DNA from 4 places in the Actinoplanes derwentensis genome. Region 1 is predicted to be linked to each of the others. Evidence: riboswitches for the same ligand, from Rfam matches in the RefSeq annotation. Region 1 holds a riboswitch; each other region holds the start of a gene.

Evidence for each region. A riboswitch is a leader RNA that binds a small molecule or an ion and turns the genes downstream of it on or off. The one in region 1 is predicted to bind cobalamin.
Region 2: linked by a shared signal. The riboswitch ahead of cobN (cobaltochelatase subunit CobN) and the one ahead of BLU81_RS10665 (CbtB domain-containing protein) in region 1 are both predicted to bind cobalamin.
Region 3: linked by a shared signal. The riboswitch ahead of BLU81_RS00770 (VWA domain-containing protein) and the one ahead of BLU81_RS10665 (CbtB domain-containing protein) in region 1 are both predicted to bind cobalamin.
Region 4: linked by a shared signal. The riboswitch ahead of BLU81_RS05860 (ribonucleoside-diphosphate reductase subunit alpha) and the one ahead of BLU81_RS10665 (CbtB domain-containing protein) in region 1 are both predicted to bind cobalamin.

The regions. Positions count from the first base shown of each region.
Region 1 covers NZ_LT629758.1:2,295,650-2,299,863, forward strand. The annotation lists gene BLU81_RS10650 (TIGR03086 family metal-binding protein) at 1-113, opposite strand, end outside; gene BLU81_RS10655 (suppressor of fused domain protein) at 191-694, opposite strand; gene BLU81_RS51485 (S8 family serine peptidase) at 691-1,869, opposite strand; cobalamin riboswitch at 1,959-2,078, shown strand; gene BLU81_RS10665 (CbtB domain-containing protein) at 2,114-2,308, shown strand; gene BLU81_RS10670 (CbtA family protein) at 2,299-3,069, shown strand; gene BLU81_RS10675 (GNAT family N-acetyltransferase) at 3,147-3,617, shown strand; gene BLU81_RS10680 (methyl-accepting chemotaxis protein) at 3,805-4,214, opposite strand, start outside.
Region 2 covers NZ_LT629758.1:9,278,745-9,282,958, reverse strand. The annotation lists gene cobN (cobaltochelatase subunit CobN) at 1-2,444, opposite strand, end outside; cobalamin riboswitch at 2,483-2,605, opposite strand; gene BLU81_RS41530 (precorrin-3B synthase) at 2,713-4,083, shown strand; gene BLU81_RS41525 (precorrin-8X methylmutase) at 4,087-4,214, shown strand, end outside.
Region 3 covers NZ_LT629758.1:168,788-173,001, reverse strand. The annotation lists gene BLU81_RS00770 (VWA domain-containing protein) at 1-2,205, opposite strand, end outside; cobalamin riboswitch at 2,238-2,391, opposite strand; gene BLU81_RS00765 (gluconokinase) at 2,521-4,098, opposite strand; gene BLU81_RS00760 (citrate synthase) at 4,179-4,214, opposite strand, start outside.
Region 4 covers NZ_LT629758.1:1,326,786-1,330,999, reverse strand. The annotation lists gene BLU81_RS05860 (ribonucleoside-diphosphate reductase subunit alpha) at 1-1,506, opposite strand, end outside; cobalamin riboswitch at 1,628-1,855, opposite strand; gene BLU81_RS05855 (formylglycine-generating enzyme family protein) at 2,166-2,924, shown strand; gene BLU81_RS05850 (enoyl-CoA hydratase/isomerase family protein) at 2,939-3,919, shown strand; gene BLU81_RS05845 (PepSY-associated TM helix domain-containing protein) at 3,909-4,214, opposite strand, start outside.

The DNA.
Region 1 (4,214 bases):
GTGAACTCGGCACACGGCGTCACCGCCGGCAACTGCTCGTCACGCACCCGCGCCACCAGCGCGGTCACCACCGGAACCGCCTTGCCGAGCAGATCACTGATCTCAGTAGACATGGACCCAGCCTAGAAACCCCGACACATCCCGGCCAGGTGAACCAGGCACCCGGCCGGGTGACGCCACCCGCGATCGGCTACTCCTGAACCGGCCGGGCCCGGCCCGGATCAGTCACCATCAACCGGTCGTCAGCGATCTCCGACTCCCCGTTCGCCTCCGCCTCGGTCACCCCGACCAACTGCAGAAAACGATCACCCAACTCCGGATCCGCCGTCAGAATCAGCACCGTCAACCCGGTATCCGGGCCACCGGAGAACGGGAAACCCGTGATCGGCCCCACCAGATCCACCCACTGACCCTCCTCCAGCGGCTCCGCCAGACTGTTCGCATAACCCGCCATGTGCTCCAGCGTCACGAACGGCCACTGCGGCGGATCCGTCTCCGCCCCGCGCACCAGCCGGAACGTCAACTCCACACCCCAACGCCGGCCCAGCCCGTACGTCACATAATGCCAATGCCCGTCCGCCGGATACACCGAACCGGCCTCCAGCACATGCTCACCGGCCACATACGACACATGCCACGGCTGCTCCCGCGGATACAACCGGCCCAACGCCTCGGTGACAACCTCCCACATCATCCCGGCATTCGATCATGAGTCGTGGACTCCCCAGAAGTAGCGGGGTGCCACCCACGCCGCCGCCCCCGGCCGACCACCGCCGCCACCACACCCGCCAACAACGCCAGACCCGCACCACCGGCAGCGAACAAACCCGCCCGATCCCACTCCGGACCACCCCGGCGCGCCAACGGCACCGGCGACACCGCCACCACCGCCGCCACCTTCGGACCCGCCTCCTCCGTCAGCGCCCGATACGGATTCAGCAGCCCGAACCCGTACCCGGCACTGCGCGCCCCACCCGGAGCCGGATCCACCGACCGCAACAACCGGTCCGTGATCTCCGCCGCACTGTCACGGGGAAACCGCTCCCGCAACAACGCCGCCGTCGCCGCCACGAACGGCGCCGCGAAACTCGTCCCCTGCACCACCCGATGACCCGACACCGGCGACAACACCGTCACCGCGTCACCGAACGCCGCCACATCCACATGCTCACCCGGCTGCGAGAACTGAGCCAGCGACCCGTCAGCGGCCACCGCACCCACACCGATCACCCCCGGATAACCCGCCGGGTACGCCACCCCACCATCGACACCACCGTTACCGGCAGCGGCCACCACCACCACGTCCGCAGCGACCGCCTCCGCGACCGCCGCCCGCACACCCGCATCCTGACCCGGCATCACCAGCGAAATGTTGATCACCTTCGCCCTGGCCGTGGTCACCGACCACCGGATCGCCTGCGCAAAAGCAGCCGCACTCGACGACCCCTGCCCCGCATCGTCCAGATCCGAATCCTCACTGACCCGCGCCGGCACGATCGTCGCCCCCGGCGCCAAACCCTGCACCCCGGAATCAGCCTCCGGCAGCCCCGCGATGATCCCCGCCACCGCCGTCCCGTGCCCCGGACAGTCCTGCCGCGCATCCGCCGCACCATGCAGAAAATCCCGTCCACCCAGCACCCGGCCGGTCAACTGCGGGTTCCGCGCCACCCCGGAATCGATCACCGCCACCCGGACACCGGCACCCGTGGCCAGACCCGCCAACCGGGCCGGCGCATACGCCTTCAACTCCGCCGGAACACCCGGCGACGTCACCCCCGCACCCAGACACTGCGCCGCACTCGCCGGCCCCACCACAGGCACCACCACACCCGCGACGAAACCCACCACCACCGCAACCGGCAACCGCACGAAACCCACCCCCGGTACACCCCCGACGACCGGCGTGGATGCTACCGGCCACCAGTTGTGCCGCCACCACCCCGGCCGTTAAGTTGAAGCCAGCCAATTCTGCGGCGAGTGAGGAAAACCGGTGAGACTCCGGTGCGGTCGCGCCACTGTAAGCCGAACCCCGTCACGGGCAGGCGAGTCAGGACGCTCACGCGCCGCAGGCCCCATCGATCGGGACGCGTCATCCCGAAGGAGGAACCACTCCATGCCCAAGGCACAACCCCTCGCCGTACCCACGGTCTCCACCCGGCTCCTCGCCACCGCCGCGGGATTCACCGGCATCATGCTGCTCCTGGCCTACCTCGTCGCCTTCGACCAGGGCGGCATCTCCCAAAGCGGTATGTACCTGCACGAACTCATGCACGACGGCCGCCACCTGCTCGGTGTCCCGTGCCATTGACCACCCCCGTCCCCACCTACATCCAGCTCCTGCTCCGCGGCCTACTCGCCGGCCTGATCGCGGGACTGTTCGCCGGGACCTTCGCCTACGTCGCCGGCGAACCCCACATCAACGCCGCCATCGCCATCGAAGAAGCCAACGCCCCGGCACTCGCCCCCGGTGAGGCCGACGAAGAAGCCCTCGTCGAACGCGACGTCCAGAGCACCGTCGGCCTGCTCCTGGCCACCGCCCTCTACGGCGCGGCCCTCGGCGGCATCCTCGCCACCGCCTACACCGTCCTGCGGCGCCGGCTGCGCACCGGCAGCGACACCCAGGCCGCTCTCGGCCTCGCCGCAGCCGCCCTCACCGGCATCGTTCTCGTGCCCTACCTGAAATACCCGCCCAACCCACCCGCCGTCGGCGACCCCGACACCATCGACCAGCGCACCATCGCCTACCTCGCCGTCCTCATCCTCGGCCTGGTAGCCGTCTGGGCCGCCGTCCTCGCCGCCCGCACCCAGACCCACCAATGGCGCCGTGCTACCGCCGGCACCATTGCGTTCCTGATCGTGGTCACCATCGCCTATCTGATGCTGCCCACCTTCAACGAGGTCCCCGACGACTTCCCGGCGACGCTGCTGTGGAACTTCCGGATCTCGTCACTCGGCACCCAGACCATCCTCTGGACCGCCCTCGGACTGACCTTCGCAGGACTGCTCAACCAGCTGGCCACCCGCACCGGGCAGCCCATCGCAACCCCGGAGCCCGCCACCACCGCGTGACCGGCGACGTATGAAGACAGTGAGGGCAGCGCCCTCACTGTCTTTGTATGCAACCAGTGCCTGATACCAATAGGCCCATGACCGCGCCACAACACACCATCACCGTCGACGACCTGACCGGACCCGCCATCGCCGCCCTGCTCCAGGAACACGTCGACGAAATGCGCGGCATCAGCCCACCCGAGAGCAAACACGCCCTCGACCTCGACGGCCTGCGCCGCACCGGCATCACCCTCTGGACCCTGCACGACGGCGACCACCTCCTCGGCTGCGGCGCCCTGAAACAACTCACCCCCACCACCGCCGAGATCAAATCCATGCGCACCGCCCGAACCGCCCAGCGCCGCGGCGTCGCCTCAGCCCTACTGACCCACCTGATCGCCGAAGCCCGCCACCGCGGCTACACCGACCTCTACCTCGAAACCGGCACCGACCCGTTCTTCGCCCCGGCCCGCACCCTCTACACCCGCTTCGGGTTCGTCACCTGCCCACCGTTCGCCGACTACCGCCCCGACCCCCACAGCATCCATCTCACCAAAAACCTCTGACCCGTCCGGTCAGCGCTCCTCACCACCGCCAGCAGATCGGTCACCTCGTCGTCCTCATCGTCGCCACCGCTCGCGGGACGGTCCAGTGGTACCCACAGCCGTGCCAGGACACCGCGACCGTGCGGGCCTCGTCCGAACGCCACACCCAGCCCCACCGGCAGTGACGGAAAGTGCTCCGGCGTGGGTGTCAGGTATGGGTGTCGTCCAGCAGACGCTGGACGAAGACTGCCATCTGCTGGGCGGCGTCTTCGTCGGGAATCAGGAACTGCAGACCCGCCTCGGGACGATCGCCGCTGCTGGTGTTGACGACGGTGGCATGGGTGGTGATGTGCCGGCCGTCGTGTTCGACGGTGGCGGTCACGGTGTCCCCCTCGTTGAGGGGCAGCCCAGCTGGTGGCGTACACCGCATACCCCCAGAACTGATGTTGATGAGGGCGACCGGGACGGGTGTCCGACCGGCGGCGGCGAGGGTGGCTGTACTGATCGCGGCAACCCGGTCGTGTTGGCGACGTTCCAGACGGGCGGCCAGGTCGGACATCTCTTCGACGCGGGTGAGCGCGTCGCGCATCTTCGCCGAGAGCTGGTCGACGAGGGTGT
Region 2 (4,214 bases), 3.7 Mb from region 1:
CTGGGGATGGCCTTGGGGTCGACGGAGTAGAAGTTGCGCCCGGTCGGAAGCACGTTGATCAGTCCGCGCAGCGGGGAGCCGCTGGGTCCGGCCGGAACGTAGCCGCCGCTGAGGGCGTGCAGCACGTGGGTCAGCTCGTCGGTGGTCTTGGCGAGTCGCGGAACCACCTCGGTCGCCGCGAACTCCAGCACCCGCGTCACCGCTTCCAGATCCGGCGATTCGGCCGGGGCGGCGGAGACGGTGTCCAGGGCGGTGCTCACCAGGGAGTCCGGGACGGTCGTCGGCCAGCCGGCCTCCTCCATCGCCGTCACCAGGGCGCGAGCCTGGTTCTCGACCGCGTCGGTCGCGGCCGTCGAAGCCTCCTCGGGCAGGCCCAGCGCCTCCCGCAGACCCGGGAGGGCGGCCACCTTGCCGGCCCACATCTGCCGGGCCCGCAGCATCGCGAGGACCAGGTTGATCCGGGCCTCGCCGGTCGGCGCCGCGCCCAGGATGTGCAGTCCGTCGCGGATCTGGACGTCCTTGACCTCACACAGCCATCCGTCGATGTGCATGATGAAGTCGTCGAACTCCTCATCGTCCGGACGGTTCGACAGGCCCAGGTCATGGTCCATCTTGGCGGCCTGGATCAGGGTCCAGATCTGGGCCCGGATGGCCGGCAGTTTGGCCGGGTCGAGGGCGGCGATGTTGGCATGCTCGTCGAGCAACTGCTCCAGGCGGGCGATGTCGCCGTACGACTCGGCCCGGGCCATCGGCGGGATCAGGTGGTCGACCAGGGTGGCGTGCGCCCGGCGTTTGGCCTGGGTGCCCTCGCCCGGGTCGTTGACCAGGAACGGGTAGATCAGCGGCAGGTCACCGAGGGCCGCGTCGGTGCCGTCCGAAGCGGACATGCCGACGTTCTTCCCCGGCAGCCATTCCAGGTTGCCGTGCTTTCCGACGTGCACCACCGCGTGGGCGCCGAAGTCGTCGGCCAGCCACCGGTAGGCGGCCAGGTAGTGGTGGCTCGGCGGCAGGTCGGGGTCGTGGTAGATGGCCACCGGGTTGGCCCCGAAACCGCGCGGCGGCTGCACCATCACGACGATGTTCTCGTCACGGAGCGCGGCCAGCACGATGTCGCCCTGATCGGTGTACAGCTCGCCGGGCGGCGGGCCCCAATGCTGCTGGACGCTCTCCCGGAAGTCCGCCGGCAGGGTCGCGAACCACGCCGCGTAACGCTCACCGGAGATCCGCACCGGGTTGGCGGCCAACTGCTCCTCGGTCAGCCAGTCCGGGTCCTGGCCGCCGGCCGCGATCAAGGTGTGGATCAGGCCGTCACCGTCGTACGACCCGAAGTCTCCGATCTTGTAGCCCTGACCGTCGAGGGCGGCGAGCAGCGCGACAGCCGAAGCCGGGGTGTCGAGACCGACGGCGTTGCCGATCCGGGAGTGTTTCGTCGGGTAGGCCGACAGCATCAGCGCGACCTTGCGCTCCGCGGGCGGCAGATGCCGCAGTCGGGCGTGCGACACCGCGATCCCGGCGACCCGGGACGCCCGCTCGGGGTCGGCCACGTAGACCGACAGCCCGTCCTCGTCGATCTCCTTGAACGAGAACGGCACCGTGATGATCCGGCCGTCGAACTCGGGGATCGCCACCTGCGTCGCCGCGTCCAACGGTGTCAGACCGTCGGCACTGGCCTCCCAGGCGGCCCGTGAGCTGGTCAGACAGAGGCCCTGCAGGATCGGCACGTCGAGGTCGGCGAGGACGCCGACATCCCACGCCTCGTCGTCGCCGCCCGCGCCCACCGTGGCCGGTTTGGTGCCGCCGGCCGCCAGCACCGTCACCACCAGGGCGTCCGCCTTACGCAACTCGGCGAGCAGCTCGGGCGACGCGGTCCGCAGCGATGCCGTGTAGATCGGCAGCGCCCGGGCGCCCTTGGCCTCGATCGCCTGACTGAGAGCCTCGACGAAGGCGGTGTTGCCGGCCATGTGATGGGCCCGGTAGTAGAGCACCGCCACGGTCGACGGGCCGGTGCCGGGCGCGGCCTCGCGGGGCAGCGGGCCCCACTCCGGCGCGGCGACCGCGGGCGCGAAACCGTTGCCGGTCAGCAGCACCGTGTCGGAGAGGAAGTCGTGCAGTGCGGTGAGGTTCTCCGAACCGCCCTGGGCCAGGTAGACGTGCGCTTCCGCGGCCACGCCGGCCGGCACCGTGGACAGTCTCATCAACTCGGCGTCGGGGGCCTGCTCGCCACCGAGCACCAGCACCGGCACGGTGCCCGCGAGCAGCGAGTCGAGGCCCGCCTCCCAGGCGCGGCGACCGCCGAGAATGCGCACCACCACCAGCTCGACCCCGTCGAGCAGGGCCGGAAGATCGGCGACGCCGGTGCGGGCCGGGTTGGCGAGACGCCATGGCGAGCCACTGGCCCGGGCGCTGAGCAGATCGGTGTCGGATGTCGACAGCAGCAGGAACACGCGCGCACTCCCCCTCGGGGTCCGCGCCCCGGGTAGAAAAGGAAAGGCGGCGACCGGAGTTCCTGGCTGCCAGGAGAAAACCCTGGTGACAGTGGCGGGACCGCGCCGGACTCACACCGGCTTCCTCCGCGGCGTCGCCGCCCGTTGAGCCCCCTGAGCTTCCCGAACCCCGGTGTCCCGCGTCAAGGCGAACCCGGCGCTGTGACGCTCCCGACCACGGCCCACCGAAGGTGAATTCGTGTCGGAGGGCGGCCGTAGTATCCGGGCCATGGCTCACCGTCGAACCTCCGAGACCGATGCCTGCCCCGGCGCTCTGCGGCTGCACGCCGCGGCCGACGGCATGCTGGCTCGGGTGCGGCTGCCCGGCGGGATGCTGTCCGGGGCGCGGTTGCGGTCGCTGCGGGAGCTGGCCGAGGAGTTCGGTGACGGCGCGCTGGAGTTGACCTCGCGTGCCAACCTGCAGCTCAGAGGCTTGGGTCCCGGCGATGCGCCGGCTCTGGCGGCCCGGTTGCGGTCGGCCGGTCTGCTGCCTTCGACGACCCACGACAACGTACGGAACATCGCGGCCCCGCCCCTGCCCGTCAAAGCGTTGCGCGTGCTGGTGGACGAGCTCGACCGGGCGATCCTCGGTGACCCGCTGCTGCCCGCTCTGCCGGGGAAGTTCCTGTTCGCGATCGGGCATGTCCCACTCGCCTCGGACGTCGCGGCGATCCCCGTCGGAGTGAGCGATGACCAGGGTGAATCGGCGGATCCGTTGTTCGCTGTCCGGTTCGCCGGGCACGACACCGGGGTGCGGGTGGAGTCCACTCAGGTGGCTCCGGCGCTGATCGCGGCCGCGCACGCGTTCCTGTCCGAACGCGACGTGCAACGCGACACCCGGACGGACGTGCAACAGGACACGCGGCAGGATGTTCGGCTGGCCGGCGGTTCAGCGGTGTGGCGGCTGCGGGAGCTTCGGGACGGCCCGGGGCGGGTGTCGGCCAGGGTCGTGGCGGCGCTCGGTCTGACGCCGGTGGCGGTCGAGGTCGCGGTTCCGGTCGGTGCCACGGAGCCGGGTGACCTGATCGGGATCGTGCCCCAGCAGGACGGGCTCGTGGCGGTCGCGGCCCTGGTGCCGTTGGGCCGGTTGACCGGCGTACAGCTGCGGGTCCTGGAAGACGCCGACCATCTGGTGGTGACGCCGTGGCGCGGGGTGCTGGTGGCTGATCTGCCGCCGGAGGCGGCGCAGCCGTGGGCGGATCGCCTGGCCGGAGCGGGTCTCGCGGTGACGCCCGGCTCGCCGTGGTCCGGGGTGACCGCGTGCGCCGGGCGGCCCGGGTGCGCGAAATCGCTGGCCGACGTGCGGGCCGACGCCGTCGCCGCGGCCCGGTTCGTCGACGGGCTGCCGGTCCACTGGGCCGGATGCGCGCGAGCCTGCGGCAGCCCGGCCGGCCCGCACGTCCTGGCCGAGGCCACCACCAACGGTTACATGATCACTCGGCGTCCGGCACCGGGAAGCGGACCGGGTGGGGAAAGCGGGCTGGTCGGGCCATCGACTGCGGCGGCGGGATCGCTGAGGATCGGCGGGGCCGAACCGGTCACGGCCGGCCCCCGGACGAGGGGGCTGGGAGACGTGGTGGCAGTGGCTAGGAGGGCCTGAGAGATGGAGTACGTGCGCGACGGCGCGGAGATCTATCGGCGTTCGTTCGCCACCATCAGGGCCGAGGCGGACCTATCGGGGCTGCCGGAGGACGTTTCGCGGGTGGTGGTCCGGATGATTCACGCCTGCGG
Region 3 (4,214 bases), 2.1 Mb from region 1:
GCTCGACACTCCGGACAGGGCCGGGACCAGGCGCATCGGGTCGGGTCCGCTGGTGGCACGGCCGTCGGTGACCAGCACCAGCAGCGGGCGGCGGCGCGGGTCGCGGCGGCGTTCGGTGGCGATCGTCGCGGCGGCGGCTTTCAGACCGGCGGCGAGCGGGGTCCGGCCACCGGTACGCAGAGCGGCCAGCCGCTGCACCCCGACCTCATGGCTGGAGGTGGGCGGCAGCACGACGTCGGCGTCACTCCCCCGGAACGTGATCATCCCGATCCGGTCCCGCCGCTGATAGGCGTCCCGCAACAGCGACAGCACCGCGGTCTTGACAAGTGTCATGCGTTTCCGCGCGGCCATCGACCCGGAGGCGTCCACCACGAAGAGCACGAGGTTCGCCTCCCGCCCCACATGAACCGACTCCCGAAGGTCCCGAGGCAGCACCCGGATCCCCCGCCCAGCGCCCCCACCGACCGGACGAGCCGAGAGGCCACCGGCGGGCCGGACGACCGACGGGTGCACGGGATCCGACGACGAGATGATGCCCGGAGCAAGACCACCCGGAGCGGAACGACCACTGGCGAGGAGGCCGCCTGAACCCGACGACCAGCCGTCGGGCGCGGCCCGGTCGAGGGCGGTCCGGTCCAACACGGCCCGGTCCGTGGTCCGGTCCGAGGCCGTCCGGTCCAAGGCCGTCCGGTCCAGCGCGGCGCGGAGGGTGGCGAACAGGTGTGGGGCGCCGGAGAGTTTGCCCTGCGGGAGGCGGCTGCCGACGACCCGGCCGCGGCGGGCGAAAGCCGGGGAGCGGCGGCCGGCGTGGCCGCCCTCGCCGCGGGCCGCGATGCGGAACGTGCGGGTGCGGTAGGCGGTGCCCGCAGCGACCGCGACACCAGCGGCCGGGATGGTCGGCGAGGGCGTGGTGGACTGATCGTCGCTGTCGGACGGGGAAGGGGAACTCGGCGGTGCGGGGCTGGGGTCCGTACCAGCAAGGGGGTGGTCTGTGCCGGGGTTGTCCGTGCCGGACGGGCCACCGGTGTCACGCGGACCGCCACCACCGCCGGGACCGTCCGGGTCGTCGTCACCGGGGCCGTCGCCGGAACCGTCGGGGTCGGCGTCCGGATCCGGGCCGTCGGGGTCGTCGGCGCGGCGATCCTGCTCGGCCTGGCGTTCGGCTTCGGCCTGGCGGTCTTCTTCGGCCTGGCGTTCGGCTTCGGCCAGGGCCTCGTCGAGTTTCTCCTCGTCGGTGCCGGGCGGGTCGAGCGGGTCGGTGCGGCGGCGGTGCGGCAGGGCCAGCCGGGCGGCGTCGCGGACGTCGTCGGCGGTCACCCGGTCGCGGCCGTGCCAGGCGGCCAGGGCCACTGCGCAGCGGGCCACCACGATGTCGGCGCGCATGCCGTCCACGCCGTAGGCGAGGCAGACGCGGGCGATCCGGTCCAGTTCGGCGTCAGGCAGCACCACCGACGGGAGCTGGGCGCGGGCGGCGGCGATGCGAGCCTCGTAGACCTGCTCGTCGGCGACGTAGCGGGCCGCGAAACCGGCCGGATCCGCCTCGTAGGCCAGGCGCCGCCGGACCACTTCGGCGCGCTGGCGGGCGTCGCGGGGCGCGGCGACCGTGACGACCAGGCCGAACCGGTCGACGAGTTGGGGGCGGGGTTCGCCCTCTTCCGGGTTCATGGTGCCGACCAGCAGGAACCGGGCGGCGTGTTTGACCGAGACGCCGTCGCGCTCGACGTGGGCGCGGCCCATCGCGGCGGCGTCCAGGAGCAGGTCGACCAGGTGGTCCGGGAGTAGGTTCACCTCGTCGACGTAGAGGACGCCGCGGTGGGCGGCGGCGAGTAGGCCGGGCTCGTACGCCTTGACCCCGTCGCTGAGGGCCCGCTGCAGGTCGAGAGTGCCGACGACCCGGTCCTCGGTGGCGCCGACGGGGAGTTCGACGAGGCTGGCCGGACGGGACAGTGCCGGGCCGCCGAGGGTGTGCGGGCCGTCCGGGCAGCCGGGGTCGGGCGCGTCCGGGTCGCAGGCGAACCGGCAGCCGTGCACCACCTCGACGTGCGGGAGGAGACCGGCGAGAGCCCGGACCACGGTGCTCTTGGCGGTACCTTTCTCACCTCGGACCAGGACACCGCCGACGGCCGGGGAGACCGAGGTGAGCAGCAGGGCCAGTCGGAGGTCGTCGAGGCCCACCACGGCCGAGAACGGGTACGGATTCGTCACCAGGGTCCCTTCCGGCGGGTGTCCACGCCCGCTGTCGGTTGTCGCGAGCGGCCGGAGTTCCTGGCTCCCGGGGCGATTTCCCCGGTCACAGTGGCGGGACCGTCCCGGATTCGCACCGGGTTCCTCCGCTACCGCTCGCCGGTCACTCTTCCGGACCGGCGAGTAACCCGTCAACGCGGGGTAGGTCACGGCCGGCGACATCACGGCAGCCCCTTCAGTGTGGTGACCTGGGGTGCGATTCGCACCCCAGGTCACCACGCCGGGAAGCGGGCGGGTGAGCGTGGTGACTTCGGGTTCGGTCCGGACCCGGCGTGGTCACGATCCGGCGGGGACGGCCTTCTCGGTGGCGGGCAGGGGTTCGGGGGCGATCCGGTCGAGTTCGGTGACCACGTCGAGGACTGCGAGCGCGGACTTCTCCACCAGTGGGCGCAGCCGCCGGTAGAGGGCGGCGTCGGCCGGGTCAGGCCGGGTGGGTGTGCCGGTGGGGACGAGGGCGGCGGCCTGGTCGAGGTCGGGGAGTTCGCCGAGGGCGTGCCGGGCCAGCAGGCAGGCGCCGAGCGCGGTGCCCTCGGGCACGTCGGCGACGGTCACCGGCAGGTCCAGAGCCGACGCGAGCACGGTGATCCACAGCCGGGAGGCGGCGGCTCCGCCGGTGGCCCGGATCTCGGTGAGCGGGTTACCTTCGGCGTCGAAGGAGTCCCGGACCAGGGCGAGTTGCTGGCAGACGCCTTCGACGGCGGCGCGGACCAGGTGCGGCCGGCCGTGTTCGCGGCGCAGCCCGAGGTAGGCGCCCCGCATGCCGGGCCGCCACCAGGGCGCCCGTTCGCCGAGCAGGTAGGGCAGGCAGAGCAGGCCCTCGCTGCCGGCCACGATCCCGGCCGCCTCGTCGAGCAGCCGGGCGTCGCGGTCGTCGTCGTCCTCACCACCGGAACCACGAGACGAACCGGCAGTGCCGGGGTCCAGGGCCTGACCGGCCCAGCGGACCACCGAACCGGCGTTGTTGACGGCCCCGCCGATGACCCAGCGGTCCTCGGTGAGGGCGTAGCAGAACAGCCGCCCGGCGTTGTCGCTGGTGGGAGCGCCGACGACGGTGCGCAGGGCACCACTGGTGCCGAGGGAGACCGCACCGACGCCGGGCGAGACCGCGCCGACGCCGAGGTTGGCGAGCGGCCCGTCGGCGGCGCCGATGATCAGTGGAGTCTCCGGGGGCAGACCCGCCGCGGCGGCCACCTGAGGGCTGAGCGTCAGGGCTTGGGTGGTGGGTACGACCTCGGCGAGCTGCTCCGGTCGTACGCCCGCAATGGTCAAGGCGTCTTGGTCCCACCGCCGTGAGTGGATGTCGTAGAGGCCGGTGCCCGAGGCGACCGACAGGTCGACGAGGAAGGGACCGCCGGTCAGCGCCGCGACGACCAGCTCCTTGACCCCGCCCCAGCGGGGCGTGTCCCGCAGCGCCGCCGGGTCCTCCTGCGCCCACCAGGCGAGTTTGGTCAGCGGCGACATCGGGTGGACCGGGGTGCCGGTGCGGGCCTGGAGCTGCCGGGCGTCCCCGTCCGCGACGATGCGCTCGCACTCGCCCGCGGAGCGGTTGTCGGCCCAGGTGACGACCGGGCCGAGGGGCTGCCCGGCGGCGTCCATCGGGAGCAGGGCGTGCAGGAACGAGCTGAGGCTGACCGCGATCACCCGGTCGCCGTTCTCCCGGCAGGTGGCGGTCACGTCGGCGAGGACCTTGCGGGCCGCGTCGGTGATCCGCACCGGGTCGAGTTCGGCGCGGCCCGGCCCGGGAACCGCAAGCGGGTAGTGAACGCTGGTCAGGGCCCGGATCTCACCGGCCGGTCCGGCCGCGATCCCCTTGGTCGAGGTCGTCCCGGTGTCGATCCCGATCACCACGTCCATGTGCTCTCCCTACCGATTCCGCCCGTCAGACGCCAGACGCCCCACCGGACGATATCCGGCGGGGCGTCTGGCCAAACTGATCAGCGCTGGTCGGCCGGCACGAAGTCGCGCACCGG
Region 4 (4,214 bases), 970 kb from region 1:
CGCGGCGGCCTGGTCGGACGGGTAGTAGTTGATGTCGATGACCCGGTCCAGGTAGACCACGGCCGTGCGCACCGTCTCGCGCAGCTTCTCCCAGTCGACACCGTCAGCGGTGACGTGTGCGCCCAGGTTGACCGAGCCGAGGTTGCAGACGGCGGTCTCGTCGTCGTTGTTGACCTCGAGGATCTCGGTGCAAAGGTTCGACAGGTGGATGGTGTTGCCGGGCTCGCCGGTCTGGTTCGACAGCGCGTTCGAGCGGTCCTTGAACGTCATCCAGCCGTTGCCGGTCTGTGCCAGCGTGCGCATCATCCGGCCGTACAAGTCGCGGGCCTTGACGGTCTTGACCGCTTTCTTCTCCGCGGCCCGGTAAGCGTCGTCGAACGCCTCCCCGAACAGGTCGGGCAACTCCGGGGCCTCGGACGGGTCGATCAGCGACCAGTCGCCGTCGGCCTCGACGCGGCGCATGAACTCGTCCGGGATCCAGTTCGCCAGGTTCAGGTTGTGGGTGCGGCGCGACTCCTCACCGGTGTTGTCGCGCAGTTCCAGGAACTCCTCGATGTCCGGGTGCCACGGCTCCAGGTACACGCAGGCCGCGCCCTTGCGCCGGCCGCCCTGGTTGACCGCCGCCACCCCGGCGTCGAGGGTCTTCAGGAACGGGACGATGCCGTTGGACTTGCCGTTGGTGCCCCGGATCAGCGCGCCCCGGCCGCGGACCCGCGACCAGGCGATACCGATGCCGCCGGAGAACTTCGACAGCTTCGCGACCTGGTGGTACCGCTCGTAGATCGAGTCCAGCTCGTCCTTCGGCGAGTCGACCAGGAAACACGACGACATCTGGGTGTGCCGGGTGCCCGAGTTGAACAGGGTCGGTGAGCTGGGCAGGTACGCCAGCGACGACATCAGCCGGTAGAAGCCGATCGCCTCACGGGCGTCCTTGGACAGGCCACAGGCGACCCGCAGCAGCCAGTACTGCGGGGTCTCCACGACCAGACGCTCGGTCGGGTGGCGCAGCAGGTAACGGTCCGCGACGGTGCGCAGCCCGAAATATTCGAAGCGCAGGTCACCGGCCGGGTCGATGGCGTCGTCGAGCTTGCGGGCGTTCGCGGCCACGAACGCGGCGGTCTCGTCGCCGATCAGGCCTTCGGAGTGGGCGTACCGGATCGACTGGCTGAAGCTCGCGACGCCCTGGAGGCGGACCTCCTTGTCGACGTACGCCGCCAGCAGCCGGGCCGCCAGCTTCGAGTACTGCGGCTCCTCACCGATCAGCTCGGCAGCCGTCTGGATCGACAGCTTGTCCAGCTCAGCGGTGGTCGCGCCGTCGTACAGGCCACTGATCGTCTTGGTCGCCACCCGCAGCGGGTCGACCTCGTCCAGATCGGCGACCCACAACTCGACCGCTTTGACGATCTTGTTGACGTCGACCGGCTCCAGATCGCCGTTTCTCTTACGCACCTGCATCACATGCCGCCGCTGCTCCGGCACACTGGTGACCTTGGTGGTGAGCGTCATGCCCACTCCTCCCTCGCGAGCCCGACGCGTGGAGGACAGACACCAGCCGTCCACGGGCACACGGCCACGCGGACGCTCGGCGTCAGCCGTCCCACGCGGCCTTCAACCGCCGCACATCACCGCGATGCACGGCACGCTGGCAGGTCTTCGGACTCGTGGGCACGGCTCCGGCTTGTCGCCAGAGCCACCTACCGACCGTCGCTTCCCAGGCCCGGGACGGGCCCAGTGCTTACCTGACGGTTGTCGTTCCCACTCACCGCTGCGGGGCAGTCCCGGCCTTGCACCGGGTTCCCTGTTGCCTCGGACGGACCCGTGAGGGCCCGGCCGAACCAGCTGCGTGGAACACCATATCTAGGTCAGGCCAGAAAGTCATAACCCAACATGGTGTGTTCAACACGTCACCCGACAGAGATCAACTAGTCGGGTGGATCATCCTGCGGCAGCCGTCCACCACCCGGACACTCCTGAGGCGGGGCATAGGCCCGGATCGTGCCGTCATGCCGCGCGACCCGCCCCTCGGCGGTGATTCCGGCGATCCGTCCACAGACCGGACACCGGCCCCGGCCGCGCTGTTCCACCCCGCGCCTCCCCCGGCATCGGCGATTCGCTGACCAAGCCATTCTCCGGTCGCGGGTCAAGCGCTGCTAACGTTCGGCGCCATGTGGACCGAGGAGATCGTGGCCGACCGGCCGGCCTGGCGGCACACCCCCTCCGGCGTCGTCTTCCGGGAGGTGCCGGGCGGGACGTTCCGGATGGGCTTGTCCGAGAACGAACTGGCGGCGGTACGCGCGATCGAGCGCAGTGGCGGCGCCGAGGACGACCTCACGTCGTTCTTCGCCGGCGCCGCAGAGGCCCAGCCGGTCCGTGACGTGCACGTCGCGCCGTTCCTGATCGCCCGGCACCCGTTGACGGTCGCTCAGGTTCGGCACTGGCTGCCCGAATATGAGGACGACTACACCGACGCGGAATCCGGCACGGCCCGGCTCGAGGACGACCTGGATGACCTACTTGCTGAACTGCCGTTCCGGCTGCCCAGCGAGGCCGAGTGGGAGTACGCGGCCCGGGGCGGCACCACCACTCTGACCTTCCGTGGCGACGGCAAGCCCGGCGAGGAGCAAGTGCTCCACGATTTCAGGGATGAGTTGCGGACAGCCGACGCCGAGAACGCGTTCGGACTGGCCGCCATGGGCTCAGCGAACGAGATCTGCGCCGACGTGTGGATCCCTGGCTTCACGGGCGCCCCGGACGATGCCCGGCCCCGCACCGGTGACGGTCCCCGGGTGGTGCGCGGCGGTGCCGCCGACATCCACCCGTGGCAGGGCTGCGACGAATGGTTGCTGCTGCTCGCCGCCACCCGCTACGAACATCACCAGTTCACCGCGATCCGCCCGGTCGCGCCGGTCCCGCCCCAGAAATGACCGAAGGACATCATTTGTGTACGTCGCCCGTGCTCACGATCGTGGAAGGTCAGCTCGGCCAGGTGATCCTGAACCGGCCGGAAGCCATCAACGCACTGACCGCCGAGATGGTCGGACTCGTCGCTGACGTGCTGCGGGAATGGGAGTCCGACGACCGGGTGCGGACGGTGCTGATCACCGGGGCCGGGGAGCGTGGTCTCTGCGCCGGTGGGGATCTGCGGGCCATGCACGCGGACGCGGTTTCCGGGGGCACCGGGTCGCTGGAGTTCTGGGCCCGGGAGTACGACCTCAACGCCGCCATCGCCGGATATCCGAAACCGATCGTCGCCTGGATGGACGGGCTGGTGATGGGCGGCGGGATCGGGGTGTCCGCCCACGCGTCACTGCGGATCGTCACCGAACGGTCCCGGCTGGCCATGCCCGAGGTGGGTATCGGTTTCCACCCGGACGTGGGCGGCTCGTGGCTGCTGTCGCGGGCGCCGGGTGAGCTGGGCACCCATCTGGCGCTGACCGGCACGACGATCGGGGCGGGCGACGCGATCACGGTGGGGCTGGCCGACTGTCTCGTCCGCTCCGAGCGTCTCCCGTACCTGATCGCGGATTGGAAAGAAGGGGTCGCGGTGACACCCGGTGACCGGCCCGTGGGGGAACTCGGCGAGGCCCGGGAATGGATCGACGAATGTTATGCCGGTGACGATCTCGCGGTGATCCGCGAACGGCTCGCCGCGCATCCGGTCGAGGCCGCCCGGGCTGCGGCGAAACAGATCGACGGCAAGTCACCGACATCCCTGGCCGTCACGTTGCGTTCACTGCGAACGGCGGCCGGGTTGCCGGATCTGCGGGCGGCACTCGATCAGGAGTACCGGCTGTCGGCAGCGCTGTTGCGGCTGCCGGATCTGGCCGAGGGAATCCGGGCGCAGATCATCGACAAGGACCGCCGGCCCCGATGGTCGCAGGTGCCACCGGGGCTGATGGAGAGCCTGTTCAGGCCGTAGTGACCGGTTCTGAACGGGCGGACTCCGCGGAGACCGGAACCGGTGGCACGGGTCGGGTGAAAGCGCCGATCGCGATGTCCACCAGCAGGAACACCAGCAGCGGGATGCCGAACAGCGGAAGGAACCAGGAGACCGCGAAAACCAGCGGGACGCCCACGACGATCAGCCAGGCGGGCAGTTTCAGCCAGGCCCCGCGCGCGGGCGCCGGACCGCCGAACAGACTCCGGGAGCCCCGCACCGGACGGCGCTGCCACCACATCCGGTAACCGAGAACGATCATCGCGGCCAGGCCGAG